DNA from 2 places in the Variovorax sp. GW821-FHT09B01 genome. Region 2 is predicted to be linked to the other one. Evidence: riboswitches for the same ligand, from Rfam matches in the RefSeq annotation. Region 2 holds a riboswitch; the other holds the start of a gene.
The links. A riboswitch is a leader RNA that binds a small molecule or an ion and turns the genes downstream of it on or off. The one in region 2 is predicted to bind glycine.

Region 1: it holds a riboswitch for glycine, as region 2 does, so the genes downstream of both, gcvT (glycine cleavage system aminomethyltransferase GcvT) here and AC07RV_RS23440 (D-amino acid dehydrogenase) in region 2, are expected to answer to the same signal.

What each region holds. Positions count from the first base shown of each region.
Region 1 is NZ_JBWKPQ010000007.1:171,845-175,814, forward strand. It holds gene AC07RV_RS21465 (amidohydrolase family protein) at 1-601, shown strand, start outside; gene AC07RV_RS21470 (alpha/beta hydrolase) at 598-1,557, shown strand; glycine riboswitch at 1,580-1,663, shown strand; glycine riboswitch at 1,684-1,790, shown strand; gene gcvT (glycine cleavage system aminomethyltransferase GcvT) at 1,806-3,005, shown strand; gene gcvH (glycine cleavage system protein GcvH) at 3,089-3,460, shown strand; gene gcvP (aminomethyl-transferring glycine dehydrogenase) at 3,536-3,970, shown strand, end outside.
Region 2 is NZ_JBWKPQ010000008.1:292,210-296,179, reverse strand. It holds gene AC07RV_RS23445 (FIST signal transduction protein) at 1-384, shown strand, start outside; gene AC07RV_RS23440 (D-amino acid dehydrogenase) at 407-1,714, opposite strand; glycine riboswitch at 1,803-1,920, opposite strand; gene rfbB (dTDP-glucose 4,6-dehydratase) at 2,172-3,242, shown strand; gene rfbD (dTDP-4-dehydrorhamnose reductase) at 3,239-3,970, shown strand, end outside.

The sequences.
Region 1 (3,970 bases), on a different contig from region 2:
CGACGACCTGACCTTCGTGCACTGCTGCTGCTCGCACCACGACGAGTTCTCGATGATGGCCGACGCTGGCGTCAGCGCCTCGCTCGGCGTGCACTGCGAGCTCAATGCGCAGGGCATGGGCGACATCCCGTTCGACCGGCTGCTGGCCGTGGGCATCCGGCCCAGCCTCAGCGGCGACACCGAGACCAAGTGCGCGGGCGACATGTTCACGCAGATGCGCCATGCCCTGGCCTATTACCGCTCGTGGATGGGCGGCGGCCATTCGAAGACGAAGAACGCCCCGGCGACGCTGGGCCTGCGCGACGTGCTCGGTTTCGCCACCCTGGCCGGCGCGCAGGCGAACGGCCTGGCACACAAGGTGGGCTCGCTCACGCCGGGCAAGCAGGCCGACGTGGTGCTGATCCGCGCCGACGACCTGAACCTGGCGCCGGTCTCCGACGCAGTGGGCGCGGTGGTGCTGGGCGCCCATCCGGGCAATGTCGACAGCGTGTTCGTCGCGGGGCGGCCGGTGAAGCGCGACGGTCGCCTGCTCGATGTGGACCTCGATCGGCTGCGGCAGCGCGCGGCGGATTCGCAGGCCTATGTGCTGGGGCTGGCATGAGCGCCGCGCTCGATCCCCAGCTCGCGACGATCGTCGCGGCCATGCGCGCCCATGGGGCCCCACCACCATTCTCGGGCACGCCCGCCGAGGCGCGCGAACGCATGCGCCGCGCGGTCATGGCGGCGCGCGAGCGCACGACGCTGCCGGTCGTGGCTTCCACCGAGGACCGCGTCGCCGAGCACCAGGGCCTGCGCGTGCCGGTTCGGATCTATCGGCCCGTCTCGACCGAAGCGGCGTTGCCGACCGTGGTGTTCCTGCACGGCGGCGGCTTCGTGCTCGGCAGCGTCGAACTGATGGACGACATCGCGCGCAAGCTCTGCCGCGACGTCGAAGCCGTGGTGGTCTCGGTGGACTACAGGCTGGCGCCCGAGCACCCGTTCCCGGCCGCGCACGACGATGCACTGGCCGCGACCCGCTGGGCGCTGGGCCATGCGGAAATGCTCGGCGGCGATCCGTCCCGGGTCGCCCTGGCCGGCGAGAGCGCGGGCGCCAACCTCGCGGCCTGCGCCGCGCTGGCGCTGCGCGGCCATGCGCGGCCGCTGGCGGCCCAGCTGCTGGTGGTGCCGGGCCTGGACATGGCGCGCGACGTGGCCGCGATCGAGGCCCGCGGCATCGACTACCCGATGCTCGCACCCGCTGACCTGCGCGAGATCGCCCGGCTCTGCATGGGAGCCTCGGCCCACCGCGCCGCCGAGGTGCCACCGTCTCCGCTGCGCGCGGCGAACGTCGCGGGCCTGCCGCCGACCCTGATCGCCGTCGCCGGCCATGACCCGCTGCGCGAGGAGGGCCTGGCCTACGCGCACCGGCTCGAGGCGGCCGGCGTGCCGACCCGGCTGCTGCGCTTCGACGACATGTTCCACCCGTTCTTCGGCTTCTTCGCGCACTCGGCCGCCGCCGGCCGGGCCCATGACGCCATCTGCCAGGCGCTGTCGGACCGGCTGCGCCGCCACGGCTGAAGCGGCCCGCAATCCACTACACTCGCCCGGGTCAGGAGAGAGCCCCGCACGGGGCCGCCGAAGGCGCAGGGAACCCCCGAACGCTCAGGCAAAAGGACTGACACAGCGCCGGCCTTCGCGGGACGGCGTTTCCTTGCTGGAGAGAGGCCGGTGCCGCAGGCGCCCGGTCCACCGAAGGAGCAAACCCCGATCGTGGGGCGAATCTCTCAGGTAAAGCGGACAGCAGGGGTGGCCCCATGGCGCGAGCCATGGCATTCGATTGCTGCCCCCAGGAGTGCCCCGTGGCTGCTTCCGCCCCCGAATCCGAACTGCTCAAGACCCCGCTGCACGCGCTGCACCTGGAACTCGGCGCCCGCATGGTGCCCTTCGCCGGCTATTCGATGCCGGTCCAGTACCCCGCCGGCCTGATGGCCGAGCACAGGCACACGCGCGAGGCCGCGGGCCTGTTCGACATCTCCCACATGGGCCAGCTGCGCCTGTCCGGCCCCGACGCCGCGGCCGCCTTCGAGACCCTGATGCCGGTCGACGTGATCGACCTGCCCGCGGGCAAGCAGCGCTACGGCCTGCTGCTCGACGACAAGGGCGGCATCCTCGACGACCTGATGTTCTTCAACGAAGGCAACGGCTCGCTGTTCGTGATCGTCAACGGCGCCTGCAAGGTGGCCGACATCGCCCACATCCAGCAGAAGATCGGCCAGCGCTGCCAGGTGCAGCCGCTGCCCGAGCAGGCGTTGCTCGCGCTGCAGGGCCCGCAGGCCGCGGCCACGCTGGCGCGGCTGTCGCCCGGCATCGAGCGCTTCGTGTTCATGACCGGCGGCGCCGTGCAGATCGGCGGCATGGCCGCCTTCGTCACGCGCAGCGGCTACACCGGCGAGGACGGCTTCGAGATCTCGGTCGCCGCGAAGGACGCCGATGCGCTGGCGCGGCTGCTGCTGGCCCAGCCCGAGGTCAAGCCCATCGGCCTGGGCGCGCGCAACTCGCTGCGGCTCGAGGCCGGCCTGTGCCTCTACGGCAGCGACATCGACACCGGCACCACGCCGGTCGAGGCCTCGCTCAACTGGGCGATCCAGAAGGTGCGCCGCACGGGCGGCGCGCGCGCGGGCGGCTTCCCCGGCGCCGAGAAGATCCTGGCCCAGCTCGTGGCCGCCACCGGCGCCGCTGGCCACCTCGACCACGACACCCTGAAGCGCCGCCGCGTCGGCCTGGTCGCGCTCGAGCGCATCCCGGTGCGCGACGGCACGCCGCTGCAGTCCTTCGAGGGCCAGGACATCGGCCAGGTCACCAGCGGCCTGCTGGGCCCGACGGCCGACCGGCCGGTCGCCATGGGCTACGTGGCCACCGCCTTCGCCGAGCCCGGTACCCGGGTGCAGGCCATCGTGCGCGGCAAGCCGGTGCCGATGGAGGTGTCGACCCTGCCCTTCGTGCCGACGCGCTACTACCGCGGCTGACGACCGGACATCCGGCGGACCGCCGTCGCGGCTAACCTACGCCCCGGCATCGGCCACTTTTTATCCACGAGGAGTTTTTCAACATGACCATCAAGTACACCAAGGACCACGAATGGGTGCAGGCCGAGGGCGGCAACGCCACGGTCGGCATCACCGTCCATGCGCAGGACGCGCTGGGCGACGTGGTCTTCGTCGACCTGCCCGAGGTCGGCAAGAGCTTCGCCCAGGGCGATGTCGCCGGCGTCGTCGAATCGGTGAAGGCCGCGGCCGACGTGTTCATGCCCGTCTCGGGCGAGATCACCGAAGTCAACGAAGCCCTGCGCGCCGATCCCTCGCTCGCCAACAGCGCGCCGCTGGCCGAAGGCTGGTTCTTCAAGGTCAAGCTGTCCGAACCGGCGCAGCTCGACGCGCTGATGGACGAAACCGCCTACGGCAAGTTCGCCGAGGAATCCTGAGCTCCTGAAACCGGATGGCCGGACGCGAAGGCTCGCGTCCGGAAGTCCGCTCCCCCTTCTCTTCCCCCGCCCGCCATGCCCACCCCCGCCGCCCTGCCCACCCTGCAAGAACTCGAGAACGCCGAGGAATTCATCGCCCGCCACATCGGCATCGATGCCGACGACGAGGCGCGCATGCTGCCCGTGATCGGGTCGGCCACGCGCGCCGAACTCATCGACGGCATCGTGCCCGCGGCGATCCGGCGCAGCAAGCCGATGCGGCTGCCGGCACCGGCCACCGAGGCCGACGCGCTGGCCGAGCTCAAGGCGATCGCGGCGAAGAACAAGGTGTTCCGCAACTTCATCGGCCAGGGCTACTACGGCACCCACACGCCGGGCGTGATCCTGCGCAACATCCTCGAGAACCCGGCCTGGTACACGGCCTACACGCCCTACCAGGCCGAGATCTCGCAGGGTCGCATGGAGGCGCTGGTCAACTTCCAGACCATGGTCTGCGACCTCACGGGCATG
Region 2 (3,970 bases):
ATCGCCGACGTGGCCGAGGCCGGCATGCGCCTGAGCTTCTGCCGCCGCAACGCCCAGGCCGCGCGCGCCGACCTGATGCGCATCTGCGCCGAGATCCGCGAGGAACTCGAGCCCGAGGAACAGACCCTGGCCACCGCGCGCGCCGTCGCCGCCGGCGAGGCCGAGGCGGCGCCGCATCCCGCGCGCCGCATCGCCGGCGCCGTCTACGTGAGCTGCTCGGGCCGCGGCGGCCCGCACTTCGGCGCGCCCGGCGCCGAGCTGCAGATCGTGCGCCATGCGCTGGGCGACGTGCCGCTGGTCGGCTTCTTCGCCGCGGGCGAGATCGCGCGGCACCACGTGTATGGCTACACGGGGGTGCTGACGGTGTTCACGGCGGACGACTGAGCGTCCGCCTTGCTTCGGAGGCTCAGCCCAGCGCGGGCTGGGCGATGCCCGCCATGCCCTTGGGCATCCCCGCGAACGCGAAATCCACCTCCGGCACCAGACCGCTCACGATGCGCGCGATCGACTTGCCCGAGCCGCAGGCATGGGTCCAGCCGAGCGTGCCGTGGCCGGTGTTGAGGTAGAGGTTCGCGAGTTTCGTGCGGCCGATCAGTGGCACGTTGCTCGGCGTGGCCGGGCGCAGGCCGGTCCAGAACTGGGCTTGCGCGGTGTCGCCGGCGCCGGGGAACAGCTGCTCGACGCGGCGCACGATGGCTTCGCAGCGCACGCGGTTGAGGTCGCGGTCGTAGCCGTTGAGCTCGGCCGTGCCGGCGATGCGCATGCGGTCGCCCGACTCCGAGGTGTAGCGCGAGAACACCAGCTTGTATTCGTCGTCGGTCAGCGAGACCTGGTAGGCCTTGCTCGCGTCCTTGACCGGCAGCGTGACCGAATAGCCCTTGGCCGGATAGATCGGCAGCCGGATGCCCAACGGTGCCGCCAGCAGCGGGCTCAGCGAACCCATGGCCATCACGAAGGCATCGCCGCGGATGCGCTGGAAGCGGCCCTCGGCGTCGGTGACCTCGACGTGGTCGATCGCACCGCCCACCTCGCGCAGTGCGGTGATGGTGTGGCTCATCAGGAACTTCACACCGGCCTCGGCCGCGAGTCGCGCGAGTTCGCGCGCGAAGCGGTTGGCGTCGCCCGACTCGTCCTCGGCCGTGTAGGTGGCGCCGGCCAGCTGCGGCCGGATGTGGGCCAGCGCGGGCTCGAGCTTCACGGCCTCGTCGGCCGAGATCACCTGGCGCTCGCAGCCCAGCGCGCGCATCTGCTCGGCGGGCGCGAGGGCGCCGTCGAACTCCTTTTGCGTCGTGTAGAAGTGCATGATGCCCTGCGTGCGCTCGTCGTAGCGGATGCCGGTGTCGCCGCGCAGCTGCTGCAGCGTGTCGCGGCTGTAGGTGCCCAGGCGCACGATCTGCTCGATGTTGTGGCGCGTGCGCGCGGGCGTGCACTCGCGCAGGAACTGCAGGCCCCAGAGCCACTGGCGCATGTCGGCGCGGATGCGGAACAGCAGCGGGGCGTCTTCCTTGCCCAGCCACTGCAGCACCTTGAGCGGCGCGCTGGGATTGGCCCAGGGCTCGGCATGGCTCACCGAGATCTGGCCGCCGTTGGCGAAGCTGGTTTCGGCGGCCGGGGTGGCCTGCCGGTCGATCACGGTCACGTCGTGGCCGAGTTGCTGGAGGTAGTAGGCCGAGGTCACGCCGAGCAGGCCGGCGCCCAATACGATCACGCGCATTTCAAGTACCTTTCGAGGTCGAAGCGCTTGAACGGCGTGAAGGTCGTGCTACTGAATAGATAGCGCGCAACCGGACGGCCGTCCAATTGCCGCTCCCCCTGTCCTCGGTACCTGAGAGTTTCATCCGCTGCACCTCGCAGCGGACTTGCTCCTTCGGCGCAGCACGGCCGCGATGGGCGATGTGCTGGCTCTCCAGACGGCGTTTCAGTGGTTGCAGTACAGGCCCCGCGCGAAGCGTGGAGCCGACCTGAGCGTTTATGGGAGTTTGCGCCTTCGGTGGGGCTGCCTGCGCGATGCATGCGGCCCGCTCTCCTGCAATGGGTGGCGATTGTAGGCGGGCCGCGGGCACCGGCCAACCCCGGGATTCGGCCTTGCAGGCAGATGGGATAATCCGCAGTTGCCGCGCCAGCGCGGCTTTTGACCAAGCGGCACTCCAATTCACAGCACAGAGGACTCCATGATCCTGGTTACCGGCGGCGCCGGCTTCATCGGCGCCAATTTCGTCCTCGACTGGATCGCCCAAGGCGACGAACCGGTCGTGAACCTCGACAAGCTCACCTACGCCGGCAATCTCGAGACCCTGGCTTCGCTCAAGGGCGATCCGCGCCACATCTTCGTTCAGGGCGACATCGGCGACAGCGCGCTGCTCGACCGCCTGCTGGCCGAGCACAAGCCGCGCGCGGTGGTCAATTTCGCGGCCGAGTCGCACGTGGACCGCTCGATCCACGGCCCCGAGGATTTCGTGCAGACCAACGTGCTCGGTACCTTCCGCCTGCTCGAATCGGTGCGCGGCCACTGGAATGCCTTGCCGGCCGACCAGAAGGCGGCCTTCCGCTTCCTGCACGTGTCGACCGACGAGGTCTACGGCTCGCTCTCGAAGACCGACCCGGCCTTCACCGAGGAGAACAAGTACGAGCCCAACAGCCCGTACTCGGCCAGCAAGGCCGCCAGCGACCACCTCGTGCGCGCCTGGCACCACACCTACGGCCTGCCGGTGCTCACCACCAACTGCTCGAACAACTACGGCCCCTTCCATTTCCCCGAGAAGCTGATCCCGCTGATGATCGTCAATGCGCTGGCCGGCAAGCCGCTGCCCGTGTATGGCGACGGCATGCAGGTGCGCGACTGGCTCTACGTCAGGGACCACTGCAGCGCCATCCGCCGCGTGCTCGAAGCGGGCCGGCTCGGCGAGACCTACAACGTGGGCGGCTGGAACGAGAAGCCGAACATCGAGATCGTGAAGACCGTGTGCGCGCTGCTCGACGAGTTGCGTCCGCGTGCCGACGGCAAGGGCTATGCCGAGCAGATCAGCTACGTCACCGACCGCCCCGGCCATGACCGCCGCTATGCCATCGACGCGCGCAAGCTAGAGCGCGAGCTCGGCTGGAAGCCGGCCGAGACCTTCGACACCGGCATCCGCAAGACGGTCGAGTGGTACCTCGCCAATGGCGACTGGGTGCGCAACGTGCAAAGCGGCGCCTACCGCGCCTGGGTCGAGAAGCAGTACGACGCGAAGGCTTCCGCATGAAGCTGCTGCTGCTGGGCAAGGGCGGACAGGTCGGCTGGGAACTGCAGCGCAGCCTCGCGCCGCTGGGCGAGCTGGTCGCGCTCGATTTCGACAGCACCGACTTCCACGCCGACTTCAGCCGGCCCGAACAACTGGCCGACACCGTGCGGCAGGTGCGCCCCGACGTGATCGTCAATGCCGCCGCCCACACCGCCGTCGACAAGGCCGAGAGCGAGCCCGAGTTCGCGCGCAAGCTCAATGCCACCTCGCCCGGCGTGGTGGCGCAGGCCGCGCAGGAGATCGGCGCGCTGATGGTCCACTACTCGACCGACTACGTCTTCGACGGCAGCGGCAGCAAGCCCTGGAAGGAAGACGATGCGACCGGACCGCTGAGCGTCTACGGCCGCACCAAGCTCGAGGGCGAGCAACTGGTGGCGCAGCACTGCGCCAAGCACCTGATCTTTCGCACCAGCTGGGTCTATGCGGCGCGCGGCGGCAACTTCGCCAAGACCATGCTGCGGCTGGCCAGGGTGCGCGACAAGCTGACCGTCATCGACGACCAGTTCGGCGCGCCCACCGGTGCCGAGCTGCTGGCCGACATCACGGCCCATGCCATCCGCGCCACCTTGCAGGACCCGTCCAAGGCCGGGCTGTATCACGCGATCGCGGGCGGCGAGACCACCTGGTACGGTTACGCGCGCTACGTGCTCGAACTCGCGCAGCAGGCCGGCGTCGAGCTCAAGGCCGGG